One region of the Streptomyces sp. NPDC043176 genome, then DNA from elsewhere that is predicted to be linked to it. Evidence: predicted binding sites of a transcription regulator. Region 1 holds the regulator's gene; each other region holds the start of a gene.
The links. The regulator HrcA, encoded in region 1, represses chaperone genes, less so after heat shock. The targets are predictions, from matches to a motif close to TTNGCACTCNGNNNNNCNGAGTGCNAA.
Positions count from the first base shown of each region.

Region 2: the regulator HrcA is predicted to act here: its motif matches at 3,084-3,110, upstream of groES (co-chaperone GroES).
Region 3: the regulator HrcA is predicted to act here: its motif matches at 3,690-3,716, upstream of groL (chaperonin GroEL).

Region 1 is NZ_JBWKCA010000005.1:439,571-444,864, reverse strand. Features, by position in the region: gene AC067A_RS11370 (AMP-dependent synthetase/ligase) at 1-481, shown strand, start outside; gene hemW (radical SAM family heme chaperone HemW) at 521-1,762, shown strand; gene AC067A_RS11360 (DUF3097 domain-containing protein) at 1,940-2,746, opposite strand; gene AC067A_RS11355 (MBL fold metallo-hydrolase) at 2,866-3,594, opposite strand; gene hrcA (heat-inducible transcriptional repressor HrcA) at 3,740-4,759, shown strand; gene dnaJ (molecular chaperone DnaJ) at 4,760-5,294, shown strand, end outside.
Region 2 is NZ_JBWKCA010000003.1:187,842-193,135, forward strand. Features, by position in the region: gene AC067A_RS05760 (hypothetical protein) at 1-109, opposite strand, end outside; gene AC067A_RS05765 (ester cyclase) at 157-855, shown strand; gene groL (chaperonin GroEL) at 928-2,556, opposite strand; gene groES (co-chaperone GroES) at 2,675-2,983, opposite strand; gene AC067A_RS05780 (hypothetical protein) at 3,131-3,487, opposite strand; gene AC067A_RS05785 (polysaccharide deacetylase family protein) at 3,484-4,404, opposite strand; gene AC067A_RS05790 (class I SAM-dependent methyltransferase) at 4,535-5,294, shown strand, end outside.
Region 3 is NZ_JBWKCA010000016.1:54,221-59,514, forward strand. Features, by position in the region: gene AC067A_RS24690 (class I SAM-dependent methyltransferase) at 1-225, shown strand, start outside; gene AC067A_RS24695 (helix-turn-helix domain-containing protein) at 236-1,192, shown strand; gene AC067A_RS24700 (SRPBCC domain-containing protein) at 1,279-1,749, opposite strand; gene groL (chaperonin GroEL) at 1,897-3,525, opposite strand; gene AC067A_RS24710 (cold-shock protein) at 4,006-4,209, opposite strand; gene AC067A_RS24715 (MoaD/ThiS family protein) at 4,665-4,940, opposite strand; gene thrC (threonine synthase) at 4,981-5,294, opposite strand, start outside.

The sequences.
Region 1 (5,294 bases):
CGACATCGGCGAGCTGTCCGCCGACGGCTACCTCCGGATCACCGACCGCAAGAAGGACCTGATCAAGACGTCCGGCGGCAAGTACATCGCGCCGGCCGAGGTCGAGGGCCAGTTCAAGGCCGTCTGCCCGTTCGTCTCGAACATCCTGGTCCACGGCGCCGACCGGAACTTCTGCACCGCCCTGATCGCCCTCGACGAGCCCGCCATCCTCGGCTGGGCCGCCGAGCACGACCTCGCGGGCAGGACGTACGCCGAGGTCGTCGCCGACGCGCGCACCCAGAAGCTGATCCAGGGCTACGTCGACCGCCTCAACGAGGGTCTCCAGCGCTGGCAGACGATCAAGAAGTTCCGGCTGCTGCCCCGCGACCTCGACATCGAGCACGGCGAGCTCACCCCGTCGCTGAAGCTGAAGCGGCCGGTCGTCGAGCGCGAGTACAAGGACCTCATCGAGGAGATGTACGCGGGCTCCCGCGAGTCCTGATCCCCGTCGCACGACGGCCACCCCGGGCAGTACGGGACAATGGGGTCCATGCCTTCCGTACTGCCCGATGGTGAGCCCGTGCCCGACGACGGGGCGCTGCCCCCGCACGCCCTCGAAGGGGCCGGGGAGCGGCCGCTCGGGTTCTACCTGCACGTGCCGTACTGCGCCACGCGGTGCGGCTACTGCGACTTCAACACGTACACGGCGAGCGAGCTGCGCGGTACGGGCGGTGTGCTCGCCTCCCGGGACAACTACGCCGAGCAGGTCGTCGAGGAGGTCCGGCTCGCCCGGAAGGTCCTCGGTGACGACCCCAGGCCGGTGCGGACCGTCTTCGTCGGCGGCGGCACGCCGACGCTGCTCGCCGCCGGGGACCTCGTACGGATGCTGGGGGCGATCCGCGACGAGTTCGGGCTCGCGGACGACGCCGAGGTGACGACGGAGGCCAATCCGGAGTCCGTGAACCCGGCCTACCTCGCCGAGCTCCGTGAGGGCGGCTTCAACCGGATCTCCTTCGGCATGCAGAGCGCCAAACAGCACGTCCTCAAGATCCTCGACCGCACGCACACCCCGGGCCGCCCCGAGGCGTGCGTCGGCGAGGCGCGGGCCGCCGGCTTCGACCACGTCAACCTCGACCTCATCTACGGCACGCCCGGCGAGACCGACGACGACTGGCGCGCCTCCCTCGACGCGGCCATCGGCGCCGGGCCCGACCACGTCAGCGCCTACGCCCTCATCGTCGAGGAGGGCACGCAGCTCGCGCGCCGCATCCGCCGCGGCGAGGTGCCCATGACCGACGACGACGTGCACGCCGACCGCTACCTGATCGCCGACGCGGCCTTCGAGGCGGCCGGATTCTCCTGGTACGAGGTGTCCAACTGGGCCACCTCCGAGGCCGGGCGCTGCCTCCACAACGAGCTGTACTGGCGCGGCGCCGACTGGTGGGGCGCCGGCCCCGGCGCCCACTCCCACGTCGGCGGCGTCCGCTGGTGGAACGTCAAGCACCCCGGGGCGTACGCCGCCGCCCTCGCCGCCGGCAAGTCCCCGGGCGCCGGCCGCGAGCTCCTCTCCGACGAGGACCGCCGGGTCGAGCGGATCCTCCTGGAGCTCCGGCTGGAGGAGGGCGTCGAGCTGTCCCTCCTCAAGCCCGCCGGGCTCGCGGCGGCCGCCAGGGCCCTCGCCGACGGCCTCCTCGCCCCCGGGCCGTACGGCGCGGGGCGCGCGGTCCTCACCCTGCGCGGCCGGCTGCTCGCCGACGCGGTGGTGCGGGACCTGGTGGACTGAGACACCCCCGGAGCCTGCCCGGCCGCGGAGCCTGCCCGGTCCTGGAGCCTGCCCGGTCCTGGAGCCTGCCCGGTCCTGGGGCCTGCCCGGTCCTGGGGCCTGCCCGGCCGCGGAGCCTGCCCGGTCCTGGAGCCTGTCCGGAAGGTCCCGTCCGGCTCGCGGTCTTCCGGACCGGCCCTACGGGGCCGTCACGAAGTCGATCAGTTCCTCGACGCGGCCCAGCAGTTCGGGTTCCAGGTCCTTGTAGGAGCGGACGCGCTCGAGGATGGCCTGCCAGACGGCGCCGGTGTTGTCGGCGGGCCAGCCGAGGGCGCGGCAGGTGCCGGTCTTCCAGTCCTGGCCGTGGGGCACGGCGGGCCAGGCGGGGATGCCGAGCGAGGCGGGCTTCACCGCCTGCCAGATGTCGATGTAGGGGTGGCCGACGACGAGGACGTCCGGAGAGGTCACCCGGGCGGCGATCCGCGACTCCTTGGAGCCGGGGACCAGGTGGTCGACGAGGACGCCGAGGCGCGCGTCGGGTCCCGGACCGAAGTCCGCGACGACGGACGGCAGGTCGTCGACGCCCTCCAGGTACTCCACGACGACGCCCTCGATGCGCAGGTCGTCGCCCCAGACGCGTTCGACGAGCTCCGCGTCGTGGCGTCCCTCGACGTAGATGCGGCCCGCGCGTGCCACGCGCGCGCGTGCGCCGGGGACCGCGACCGAGCCGGAGGCCGTACGGGCCGGGCGTACCGGTCCGCCCGGCACCGGGCGGACCAGGGTGACGACCTTCCCCTCCAGGAGGAAGCCGCGCGGTTCCAGCGGGAAGACCCGGTGCTTGCCGAAGCGGTCCTCCAGGGTCACCGTCCCCGCCTCGCAGCGGATCACCGCCCCGCAGAATCCCGTGCCGACCTCCTCGACGACGAGGTCGGCGTCCGCGGGGACCTCCGGGACGGGCCTGGGCCGCTTCCAGGAGGGCGTCAGGTCCGGGTTGTAGCTACGCATGGGCTCCGATCCGTCCGGGCGCTGGGGCGGGGGTCCCGCCGGGGGCCCGGGGCCGTCCCCCGGGCGGGCGCGGCCGGGGCGGCGTCGGATCCGGCACCGGGCAGCGCATTCGGGCGACGTTATGCGACCGCGAAGCGCCTGGCCAGTTCCTCGCGTTGGCGTCGCACGAACGTGGCGTCGACGACGGCGCCGTGGCCGGGGACGTACACCGCGTCCTCGCCGCCCAGGGCGAGCAGCCGGTCCAGGGCGTCCGGCCAGCGGGAGGGGATCGCGTCGGGGCCGGCCTGCGGCTCGCCGGACTCCTCGACCAGGTCGCCGCAGAACACGACCTCGCGGCTGCCGGGAACGCACAGCGCCAGGTCGTGGCCCGTGTGGCCGGGCCCCACGTTCGCCAGGAGGACCTGGCGGCCGCCCAGGTCGAGCGTCCACTCGCCCGAGACGACGTGCCGCGGGGCGACCAGGACGTCCACCGCCTCCGCCGCCACCCGCGGGTCGACCCCCTGCCGTACGGCGTCCTCGCCGAGCTCCTCGCGGCCCCGGGAGGAGCCCATGAGGTCGTCCGAGCCGACCGCCCCGAAGACCTCCGCCCCGGCGAACGCCGCCGTGCCGAGGACGTGGTCGAAGTGGGGGTGACTGAGTGCGATATGCGTCACTCTCCGGCCCCCGGTGAGCGCCGTCACCTGCGCGCGCAGCCCGGCGCCCTCCGCGAGCGAGGACCCCGTGTCGTACAGCAGCACCGCCCGTGTGCCCAGGACCAGTCCGACCGTGGCGTCCCAGCCGGGCAGCCGCCGCCGGCCGACCCCGTCCGCGAGCCGCTCCCATCCGCATGCTTCCCAATCCGTGTCCATGAGGCGACGCTAGCCGCTGGGTGCGCCGCCTCCTTGCCAGGAGCGACGCCCGCCGCCGTACACTGACCGGGGATCGCTGGCACTCGGACCGGGTGAGTGCCAAAAGCGGAGCAACCGGAAACGACGACAGCTGGAGGTGCGCACGATGCTCAGCGAACGCAGACTCGAGGTGCTGCGCGCCATCGTCCAGGACTACGTCGGGACGGAGGAGCCCGTCGGCTCCAAGGCGCTCACCGAGCGGCACAAGCTCGGCGTCTCGCCCGCCACCGTGCGCAACGACATGGCGGTCCTGGAGGAAGAGGGCTACATCGCCCAGCCCCACACCAGTGCGGGCCGCATCCCGACCGACAAGGGCTACCGGCTCTTCGTCGACCGGCTGGCCGGCGTCAAGCCGCTGTCGACCCCCGAGCGGCGCGCCATCCACAACTTCCTCGACGGCGCCGTCGACCTGGACGACGTCGTCGGCCGCACGGTCCGGCTGCTCGCGCAGCTGACCCGCCAGGTCGCCGTCGTCCAGTACCCCTCGCTGACCCGTTCGACCGTCCGGCACGTGGAGCTGCTCTCGCTGGCCCCCGCGCGCCTGATGCTCGTCCTCATCACGGACACCGGCCGGGTCGAGCAGCGGGTCATCGACTGTCCCGCGCCCTTCGGCGAGGTCTCGCTCGCCGATCTGCGGGCCCGGCTCAACAGCAGGGTCGTCGGCCGCCGGTTCGCCGACGTGCCGCAGCTGGTGCAGGACCTCCCCGAGTCCTTCGAGGAGCCCGAGGACCGCGCCACGGTCTCCACCGTGCTCGCGACCCTCCTCGAAACCCTCGTGGAGGAGCACGAGGAGCGGCTGATGATCGGCGGCACCGCCAATCTCACCCGCTTCGGACACGACTTCCCCCTGATGATCAGGCCCGTCCTGGAAGCCCTCGAGGAGCAGGTCGTGCTCCTCAAGCTGCTCGGCGAGGCCAAGGAATCGGGCATGACCGTACGCATCGGGCACGAGAACGCCCACGAGGGGCTGAGCTCCACGTCCGTCGTCTCGGTCGGCTACGGTTCGGGCGGCGAGGCAGTCGCCAAACTCGGCGTGGTCGGACCGACCCGCATGGACTACCCCGGAACGATGGGAGCGGTACGCGCAGTGGCACGTTACGTCGGACAGATCCTGGCGGAGTCGTAAGTGGCCACGGACTACTACGCCGTACTCGGCGTGCGCCGCGACGCCTCCCAGGACGAGATCAAGAAGGCCTTCCGGAGGCTCGCCCGCGAGCTGCACCCGGACGTCAATCCCGATCCGAAGACGCAGGAACGCTTCAAGGAGATCAACGCCGCCTACGAGGTCCTCTCGGACCCGCAGAAGAAGCAGGTCTACGACCTCGGCGGCGACCCGCTCTCGGCCTCCGGCGGCGGCGGCGCGGGCGGCGGCTTCGGAGCCGGCGGCTTCGGCAACTTCTCCGACATCATGGACGCCTTCTTCGGCACGGCCTCGCAGCGCGGCCCGCGCTCGCGGACCCGCCGCGGCCAGGACGCCATGATCCGCCTGGAGATCGACCTCAACGAGGCGGCCTTCGGCACCACCAAGGACATCCAGGTCGACACGGCCGTCGTCTGCACGACCTGCTCGGGCGAGGGCGCCGCACCCGGCACCTCCGCGCAGACCTGCGACATGTGCCGCGGCCGCGGTGAGGTCTCCCAGGTCACCCGGTCCTTCCTGG
Region 2 (5,294 bases), on a different contig from region 1:
AGCGGACCGGCGTCCGTTCCGGTGCTCCGATCCGGTTGCCGTCACCGACGACCACGATGCCCGCGCCGTTGTGGACGGCGACCGAACGTTCTCCCCCTGCCCGCTCCATGCGCCCAACCTAGACTGAAAGGGTTCCCACCACGGTCGGGAGGCGTCATGACTTTCGTACAGATCATCGACTGCAGGACCAGCCGGGTCGACGACCTCAACCGGCTCATGGATCAGTGGGTGGAGCGGACCGAGGGCAAGCGGACGGCGACGCACAGCATGGTCGGGAAGGACCGGTCCGACGCGTCGCACGTCGTGGAGATCGTGGAGTTCCCCTCGTACGACGTGGCCATGCGGAACTCGCAGCTCCCGGAGACCGACCGGATCTTCCGCGAGATGGTCGCGCTCTGCGACGAGATGCCGACGTTCACGGACCTGGACGTGGTGCGGGACGAGGCGTTGTACAAGAACAACGCGCGGCGGCTGATGGAGATGCTGGCGACCGAGCCGGAACTCGCGCTGCTCGACGAGGTGCTGGCCGAGGGCTACCACGATCACGACCCGGTGAACGAGCAGGACGTCATGGGCATGGACGCCGTCCGGCGCGAGGTGGGGATGTGGCGGGGCGGCTTCGACTTCGCCTTCACCGTCGACGACCAGATCGCCGAGGGCGACCGGGTCTGCACCCGCTGGACGTGGCGGGGCAGCCACACCGGGGACTTCATGGGGCTCCAGCCGACCGGCATGGAGGTGACGATGACCGGCACGGTCATCCACCGCTTCCGGGACGACGGGAAGATCGCCGAGGGATGGTGGCAGTACGACCTGCTCGGCCTGATGGGGCAGCTCGGCGCCGTGGAGGGGTAGGAACGGGCGAGAAGCACGAGGCCCGGTGCTCCCGCGACGGGAGCACCGGGCCTCGGTGGTCAGTCAGGTGCCTCAGTGGGAGTGACCGTGGCCGTGGCCGTGGCCCGCGTCCGCCGGCTCCTCTTCCTTCTTCTCCACGACGAGGGTCTCGGTGGTGAGGAGGAGGGAGGCGATGGAGGCGGCGTTCTCCAGGGCGGAGCGCGTCACCTTGACCGGGTCGATGACGCCGGCCTTGACCAGGTCGCCGTACTCGCCGGTGGCGGCGTTGAAGCCCTGGCCCTTGTCGAGCTCCGCCACCTTCGAGGTGATGACGTAGCCCTCGAGGCCGGCGTTCTCGGCGATCCAGCGCAGCGGCTCGACGGCGGCGCGGCGGACGACCGCGACACCCGTGGCCTCGTCGCCGGTCTTGTCGAGGTTGCCCTCGAGGACCTTGACGGCGTGGACCAGAGCGGAGCCACCACCGGAGACGATGCCCTCCTCGACCGCGGCGCGGGTCGCGGAGATGGCGTCCTCCAGACGGTGCTTCTTCTCCTTCAGCTCCACCTCGGTGGCGGCGCCGACCTTGATGACGCACACGCCGCCGGCCAGCTTCGCGAGGCGCTCCTGGAGCTTCTCGCGGTCCCAGTCGGAGTCCGTGGACTCGATCTCGGCCTTGATCTGGCCGACGCGGCCGGAGATGTCCTCGGCGTTGCCGCCACCGTCGACGATGGTGGTGGAGTCCTTGGTGATGGTCACGCGGCGCGCGGTGCCCAGCACGTCGAGACCGGCCTGGTCGAGCTTGAGGCCGACCTCCTCGGCGATGACGGTGGCACCGGTGAGGGTGGCCATGTCGCCGAGCATCGCCTTGCGGCGGTCGCCGAAGCCGGGGGCCTTGACGGCCACGGCGTTGAAGGTGCCACGGATCTTGTTGACGACCAGGGTCGACAGGGCCTCGCCCTCGACGTCCTCGGCGATGATCAGCAGCGGCTTGCTGGCGCCGGCCTGGATGACCTTCTCCAGGATGGGCAGCAGGTCCTGGATCGAGGAGATCTTGCCCTGGTTGATCAGGATGTACGGGTCGTCGAGGACGGCCTCCATACGCTCCTGGTCGGTGACCATGTACGGGGACAGGTAGCCCTTGTCGAAGGCCATGCCCTCGGTGAAGTCGAGCTCCAGGCCGAAGGTGTTGGACTCCTCGACGGTGATGACACCGTCCTTGCCGACCTTGTCCATCGCCTCGGCGATGAGCTCGCCGACCTGCTGGTCCTGCGCGGAGAGCGCGGCGACGGCGGCGATGTCGGACTTGTCCTCGATCGGGCGCGCGGTGGCGAGCAGCTCGTCGGAGACGGCCTTGACGGCGGCGTCGATGCCCTTCTTCAGGGCGGCCGGGGAGGCGCCGGCGGCGACGTTGCGCAGACCCTCGCGGACCAGGGCCTGGGCGAGCACGGTGGCGGTGGTGGTGCCGTCACCCGCGATGTCGTTGGTCTTGGTCGCCACCTCCTTCACCAGCTGGGCGCCGAGGTTCTCGTACGGGTCGTCGATCTCGACCTCGCGGGCGATCGTGACACCGTCGTTGGTGATGGTGGGGGCGCCGAACTTCTTGTCGATGACGACGTTGCGGCCCTTGGGGCCGATCGTCACCTTGACCGTGTCGGCAAGCTTGTTGACGCCGCGCTCAAGGGCGCGACGGGCGTCCTCGTCGAACTTCAGGATCTTCGCCATGGGAGCGGTTCAGCCCTCTCGGATTCGGGTGGAACGAACCGCGCCCCGGGGCGCCTGGGAAGGGGCCTCGGGGCGCAGCTCAAAGCATCTGCTTCAGGTACTTCGGTACTTCGGAGAATTACTTCTCGACGATCGCGAGCACGTCGCGAGCCGAGAGGACGAGGTACTCCTCGCCGCTGTACTTCACCTCGGTGCCGCCGTACTTGCTGTACAGCACGATGTCGCCGGTCTTGACGTCGAGCGGCAGACGCTCGCCGTTCTCGAAGCGGCCCGGGCCCACGGCCAGGACGACGCCCTCCTGGGGCTTCTCCTTGGCGGTGTCCGGAATGACCAGGCCAGAGGCGGTGGTCTGCTCGGCGTCGAGCGGCTGGACCACAATGCGGTCCTCGAGCGGCTTGATGGCAACCTTGGAGCTGGTGGTCGTCACGATCCGACCTCCCCCTTCGGAGATCTCACGGGGTTAACTGTCTGAGGTGGCGAACCAGGTGGATCCGTCGTCGCGGGTGCCGGACCTGCCCGTCGCTGTGTTGGCACTCTCCAGTGGGGAGTGCCAGAGCCGAGACTATGACCGCGATTAGCACTCGGTCAAGCGGAGTGCCAATTCATCGCTCCGTGGCGTGACGGGACGGGGTTCGGCCGAGGCCTTCCTCCGCTCCCCGCAGCCCTTCCCGTCCACCGTCCCGCCCACCTCACGGACCTCCCCCGCCTGCCGGGTCTCCCGCCCTTCCCGGACCTCCGCCGCCTCCCGGGTCCTCGCGGCTTCCCGGACCTCCAGGGCCTGGCGCGCCGGGGCGGGGCGGGGGCTCACCCGTTCCGCCGCCTTGCGGCCCAGCCGTTCGATCGGGTCGACGGAGGAGGCGCAGGCGGGGAGGGCGAGGAGCGCGCCGGTCACGGAGAGGGCGGCGACCAGGTGCCGGGCCGGAGTTCTCACACGTAGTCCTCGAGCTTCGCGACGGCGTACCCCTTCGAGGTGATCACGTTCATCACCCGGCGGATCATGTCCGGCATCGTGCCCTTCCAGTCCCCCTTGCCCCGGAAATGCGTGAGCACGATGTCGCCGGGGTGGAGGTCCCGGTCCCACTCGCGCCACTCCATGTGGTCGGGGAAGGCCTCGGAGGCCCACAGCGGGACCGCCTTGACGCCGCAGGACCTGGCGGCGCGCAGGGTGTCCTCGTTGTAGTTGCCGTACGGCGGGCGGAAGAGCGGGGGCCGCTTGCCGAACCGCTTCTCGATGACGTCCTGCATCCCGCAGATCTCGTGCTTCTGCTGCTTGTACGAGAGCCCCGGCAGGTAGCGGTGGTTGAGGGTGTGGTTGTGCAGGGACACCCCGGACTTCTGCGACTTCTGCATCCTGGCGAAGTAGCCGTAGTCGTCCTTGACGACGTAGTCGCTGAGGAAGGCGCTGTAGGGGATGCGGAGGTCGTTCATCATCCGCAGCAGGTCGGGGTCCTTCTCGGCGCCGTCGTCGATGGTGAGGAAGACGACCTTCTGCTTGGTCGGCACGGTGGTGAAGACGGGCGGGAGGCCCTCTCCGTCGGTCTCGAAGCCCTTGCGGGTGGTGATCTTCGGCTTGACGGCGGGCGGGGCCGGCGCTTCGAGCGGCGGGCGGGCGAGACCCCACTTCCTGGCGGCGAGGACGCGGGCGGCGCGCTCCTTGCGGACCCGGTCGAGGTAGGCGTTGAGCGCGCCGGAGGCGTTCTGCTCCTTGGCCTGTTGTCCGGCGGCGGGGGGCGGGGCGTCGTCGTCCGGGCCGGCGGCGCCGGAGCAGGCCGTGGCGGTGGTGGCGAGGGCGGCGACGAGGAGGGCGGCCCCGAGGGTCCGACGGGAGGGGGGCGCGCCGATCACCATAGATTCTTCCTTTTGTCGTACGAGCTGCATGGCGCCGCATCCTGTCAGCGCGGAAGCGCCATTCAGGGCCGCGACACCGCCGCACGGCCCCACCGTCCCCCGGCCGGCCCACAGCGGCGCAGGGCCCACAATGGGACGGGTGACCGACCTCGCCTCCTTCGCCCCCCTGCTCGGCCCCGAGGGGCAGACGCTCCTCACCGCCCTGCGCGACTACGACCCCGCCCAGGAGCTGGCGGTCGCCTCCCGGTTGCGCCGCGACCACCCGGCCGAGCTCGTCACCGCCGCGCTCGGCCAGGCCCGGCTGCGGCAGCGGGCGGTGGCGAAGTTCGGGGCCGAGGACGCGTACCGGATGTACTTCACGCCCCACGGCGTCGAGCAGTCGACCCGCGCCTCGGTCGGCGCCTACCGGGCCGGCCGCATGAAGGCGCTCGGCGTCACGAGCGTCGCCGACCTCTGCTCCGGCATCGGCGGCGACGCCATCGCCCTCGCCCGCGCCGGGATCTCCGTCCTCGCCGTCGACCGCGACCCGCTGACCGCCGAGGTGGCCCGCGCCAACGCCGAGGCGCTCGGTCTCGCGGAGCTCATCGAGGTCCGCTGCGCGGACGTGACCGAGATCGACACCAGCCCGTACGACGCGGTCTTCGTCGACCCGGCGCGGCGCGGCGGCCGGGGCAGGATCTTCGACCCGGAGGCGTACTCCCCGCCGCTGTCCTGGGCCGTCGAGGCGGCCCGCAAGGCCCCGCGCGCCGCCCTGAAGGTGGCACCGGGCATCCCGCACGAGGCCGTCCCCGAGGACGCCGAGGCCGAGTGGATCTCGGACGGCGGGGACGTGAAGGAGGCCGTGATCTGGTTCGGCACGGAGCCGGGCGCCCGCCGCGCCACCCTGCTGC
Region 3 (5,294 bases), on a different contig from region 1:
ACGTTCGCGGCCGGCGAGGGCGGGATGGGTTCGGAGCTCCCGGACGCCGAGTTCTACCGGCGCGGAAAGCTGGAGGGCGGCCTCGCGTACACGGACGACTCGCTGCGCGCGATCTTCGCGGACCTGACCGAGGTCGAGGTGCGCCGGATGCGCGACGAGCCGGCCGAGTCCCCCGTGTTCGGCGAATCGTTCCTCTGGGCGGCCCTGTTCAGGCGCGCTGCGTAGACTCACCGGCATGACATCTGTGGCCCTCGCGGTCTACGACGGAGCCATGCTGTTCGAGGCCGCGGCGGCCTGCGAGGTCTTCGGCGTGGATCGAGAGATCACCGACGGATGGTACGAGTTCACGGTCTGCGCCCCGCCGGGCGCGGACCGGCTCAACAGCGGCTGGCTCCGCATCGACACCCCGCACGGACTCGACGTCCTGGCGGAGGCGGACACCGTGATCGTCCCGGCCTGCACGGACGTCGACGCCGAACCGCCGGCCGAACTGCTCGCCGCCGTCCGCGCGGCGCACGACCGGGGCGCCCGGCTCGTCTCCCTGTGCACCGGGGCGTTCGTCCTGGCGGCCGCCGGGGTCCTGGACGGCCGCCGCGCCACCACGCACTGGGCGCACACCGACGACCTCGCGGCCCGCCACCCCCGGGTGGACGTCGACCCGGACATCCTCTACGTCGAGGACGGGAACGTGCTGACCTCGGCAGGCAAGGCCGCCGGCATGGACCTGTGCCTGCACCTCGTCGCCGCCGACCACGGCGCCGCCGTCGCGGCCGAGCTGGCCCGCCGGCTGCTCGTGCCGGCCCGCCGCGCGGGCGGCCAGGTCCAGTACGTCGCCGCGCCGACCGTCGCCGACACCGGCCACGCGTTCGCCGACCTCCTCGACTGGGCGAGCGCCCGGCTGCACGAGCCGCTGGCCGTCCCCGACCTGGCCCGCCGGGTGAACATGAGCACCCGCAACCTGACCCGCCGCTTCACCGCCACCACCGGAACCACCCCGCTGCGCTGGCTGCACACCCAGCGCATCCACCGGGCCCAGGAACTCTTGGAGACCACCGACGACAGCGTGGAGCTCATCGCCTCCCGCACCGGCATGGGCACCGCGGCCACCCTCCGCCGCCACTTCCACAACGCCCTCGGCGTCCCCCCGGACGTCTACCGCCGCACCTTCCGCGGGCACCGCGCGGCCGCCTGAGCCCGGCGACGAGGCCCGGCAGCGGCCGGGCCCGCCCGCGGTGCCCCCCCCGGCGGCGCCTCACATCGACCCCGGCCGGCGGCGCCTCACATCGACGCCAGGTACTCCGCGAGCCGGTCGTACTGCTCCCGCACCCCCGCCTCCATGCCCGCCGCCAGTGCCTGGTCCCTGATGTCGTTCGACGGCCAGAAGGACGTGCTGGTCAGGGCCGTGCCCCCGTCGGGCGTCGCGTCGAAGGCGAGGTTCACCCGGACCGGCTCGGAGTCCGGCATCTGCTCGAAGACCTCCGTGTAGTCCAGCCGCTCGACCGGGACGACGTCCTCGTACGTGCCGGAGAAGACGATCTCCTGCCCGTCCGGCGCGGTCTGCCCCCACCGCCAGGCGCCGCCGGGCCGCAGGTCGATGTCCACGACGGTCGTCCTCAGGACGGCCGCCCCGTACCACTCGCGCACGTGCTCGGGGACCGTCCAGGCCTCCCAGACCCGCGCCGGCGGGGCGTCGAAGGTGCGCGTGATGACCAGCTCGCGATCGGCCGGCGTCGTCAGCAGGGTGACCATGGTCGCGACCCCTTCCGTACGCCCCCGCACGGCGGCCCTCCACCGTGACTGCCCCTTCCAGCATCCGCCGAACGCCCGAGGGCGGCACCCCCTGATGGGAGTGCCGCCCTCGGTCGCGTTCAGCGATGAACCACCGATCCCGGAGGATCAGAAGTCCATGTCACCGCCCGGCATGCCGCCGCCGGCCGGCGCGGACGCCTTCTCCGGCTTGTCGGCGATGACGGCCTCGGTGGTGAGGAACAGCGCGGCGATCGACGCGGCGTTCTGCAGCGCGGAGCGCGTGACCTTCGCCGGGTCGATGATGCCCTCGGCGATGAGGTCGACGTACTCGTTGGTCGCGGCGTTCAGGCCGTGGCCGACGGGCAGGTTGCGGACCTTCTCCGCGACGACGCCACCCTCGAGGCCGGCGTTGACGGCGATCTGCTTCAGCGGGGCCTCGAGGGCCAGCTTCACGATGTTCGCACCCGTGGCCTCGTCGCCCGCGAGGTCGGCCTCGAGCTTCTCGAAGACGTTGGACGCCTGGAGCAGGGCGACGCCACCGCCGGCGACGATGCCCTCCTCGACGGCCGCCTTCGCGTTGCGAACGGCGTCCTCGATGCGGTGCTTGCGCTCCTTGAGCTCGACCTCGGTCGCGGCACCGGCCTTGATGACGGCCACGCCGCCGGCCAGCTTCGCGAGGCGCTCCTGGAGCTTCTCGCGGTCGTAGTCCGAGTCGGAGTTCTCGATCTCGGCGCGGATCTGGTTCACGCGACCGGCGACCTGCTCGCTGTCACCGGCACCGTCGACGATGGTGGTCTCGTCCTTGGTGATGACGACCTTGCGGGCGCGGCCCAGCAGGTCGAGGCCCGCGTTCTCCAGCTTGAGGCCGACCTCCTCGGAGATGACCGTGCCGCCGGTGAGGATGGCGATGTCGTTCAGCATGGCCTTGCGACGGTCGCCGAAGCCCGGGGCCTTGACCGCGACGGACTTGAAGGTGCCGCGGATCTTGTTGACGACCAGGGTCGACAGGGCCTCGCCCTCGACGTCCTCGGCGATGATCAGCAGCGGCTTGCCCGACTGCATGACCTTCTCCAGGAGCGGGAGCAGGTCCTTCACGGAGGAGATCTTGGAGTTGACGATCAGGAGGTAGGGGTCGTCGAGCGACGCCTCCATGCGCTCCATGTCGGTGGCGAAGTACGCCGAGATGTAGCCCTTGTCGAAGCGCATGCCCTCGGTGAGCTCCAGCTCCAGACCGAAGGTCTGGGACTCCTCGACGGTGATGACGCCTTCCTTGCCGACCTTGTCCATCGCCTCGGCGATGAGCTCGCCGATCTGGGTGTCGGCGGCGGAGATGGAGGCCGTGGAAGCGATCTGCTCCTTGGTCTCGACATCCTTCGCCTGCTCGAGCAGGGCGCCGGAGACGGCCTCGACGGCCTTCTCGATACCGCGCTTGAGGGCCATCGGGTTCGCACCGGCGGCCACGTTGCGCAGGCCCTCGCGGACGAGCGCCTGGGCGAGGACGGTGGCGGTGGTCGTACCGTCGCCGGCGACGTCGTCCGTCTTCTTGGCGACTTCCTTGACCAGCTCGGCGCCGATCTTCTCGTACGGGTCCTCGAGCTCGATCTCCTTGGCGATGGAGACACCATCGTTGGTGATCGTGGGGGCACCCCACTTCTTCTCGAGGACGACGTTGCGGCCCTTGGGGCCGAGGGTGACCTTGACGGCGTCAGCGAGCTGGTTCATGCCGCGCTCGAGACCGCGCCGGGCCTCCTCGTCGAACGCGATGATCTTGGCCATGTGAAGTGGTCCTCCCGGACATGGGGTGGATAACGCTCCAGGACCGCGCCGACGCCCGCGACGGACGGCCTGCGTGCCCTGTGGTTCCTTGCCCCACCTGGCCGCGGACCTCGTCTGCCCGATCCTCGTAAGCACTCTCACCTTCCGAGTGCTAACGCCAATGATTAGCACTCGGCATAGGAGAGTGCAAGCGACTCTCGACGATCGGGATGTGGCGGAAGGGGCGCGCGGGGGCGCGCGGCAACGCACGAGGGGGTCCGTACGGGAACGCGGGACCCGGTCCGCGCGGGACCCCGGCCCTGGTCCCCCGCGAGAACGCGTGAGCGGGTCCGCGCGACCACCAGGACCGGGTCCCGTACGGGACCCGGTCCGCGCGGGACTCCAGGAGCGGGTGCCGTGCGGGAACGCGTGAGGGGTCCGCATCCCCTCAGGGATGCGGACCCCTCGACGGCGTTGCGTCGGTGGCCGATCGCGCCGCGCTCAGACGGCGAGCTTGACCATGTCCGCCTGCGGACCCTTCTGGCCCTGCGAGATCTCGAACTCGACTCGCTGTCCCTCTTCGAGGCTGCGGTAGCCATCCATCTGGATCGCGCTGTAGTGGACGAAAACATCCGCACCACCGTCGACCGCGATGAAGCCGTAGCCCTTCTCCGCGTTGAACCACTTGACGGTGCCCTGAGCCATGCCTAACTCCCCTGTTACTGGCCCTTGCGCGGGACCGCACTTCGCGGACCCGGGTCAGACCCTGCGCCGGAACGCGTCGACCGCCGCTGAATGTATCTGCCCAACTGCCCTCTGCAACAGGTCATTCGAGCGAGAAATCTCGGCGCGACGGAAAGGGGAATTGGGGAGAATCCCCTGGATGCCGGGGCAAGTCGGGCCCGGCAAAAGGCGCAGAACGCGCACAACGCACAGGGACTTTGGCTGCTTCTTGTCGCGCGGGGACGCTTTCTCATATGCGTCCGGCATGAGCAGCGGAGGGGACTTCCCCAACTCTACCCCGCTCAACCATGCAGAATTGCCCCTTCCGCTTATGGACGCGGAAGGGGCAATTCGAGAAACAGGGGACGCTTTACGCCTCGTACGGCTCAGCGGCCGCCGGCACCGTGGCGACGGCCGGCCGCCACCGCGCCCGGCGGTCAGCCGCCGGCGACGGCCGGGATGATCGAGACGCCGGCGCCGGCCGGGGTGGCCGTCTCCAGGCCCTGCTCGAAGCGCACGTCGTCGTCGTTCACGTAGACGTTGACGAAGCGGCGGAGCTTGCCCTGGTCGTCCAGGACGCGGGCGGCGATGCCGGTGTGGTTCTTCTCCAGGTCGGCGATGACCTCGGCGAGGGTCACGCCCTCGGCCTGGACCTCGGACCGACCGCCCGTGTAGGTGCGGAGGATGGTGGGGATGCGGACGTTCACGGCCATGTCTTCGTAACCTTTCGGAGGACCTGGAGGGCGGGCGGGCTCAGAGCGCCAGACCGGCGTCGCGGAACGCGTCCAGGCTCGGGCGGATGGTGACGGTCGCCTGGGAGGTGTCGGCCACCGCGTCCAGGGTCTTGAGGCCGTCGCCGGTGTTGAGGACGACCGTGGTGAGGTTCGGGTCGATCAGACCCGCCTCGACGAGCTTGCGGGTGACGCCGACGGTGACGCCGCCCGCGGTCTCGGCGAAGATGCCCTCGGTCCGCGCGAGCAGCTTGATCGCGTCCACGACCTGCTCGTCGTTCACGTCCTCCACGGCACCGCCGGTGCGGCGCGCGATGTCGAGGACGTACGGGCCGT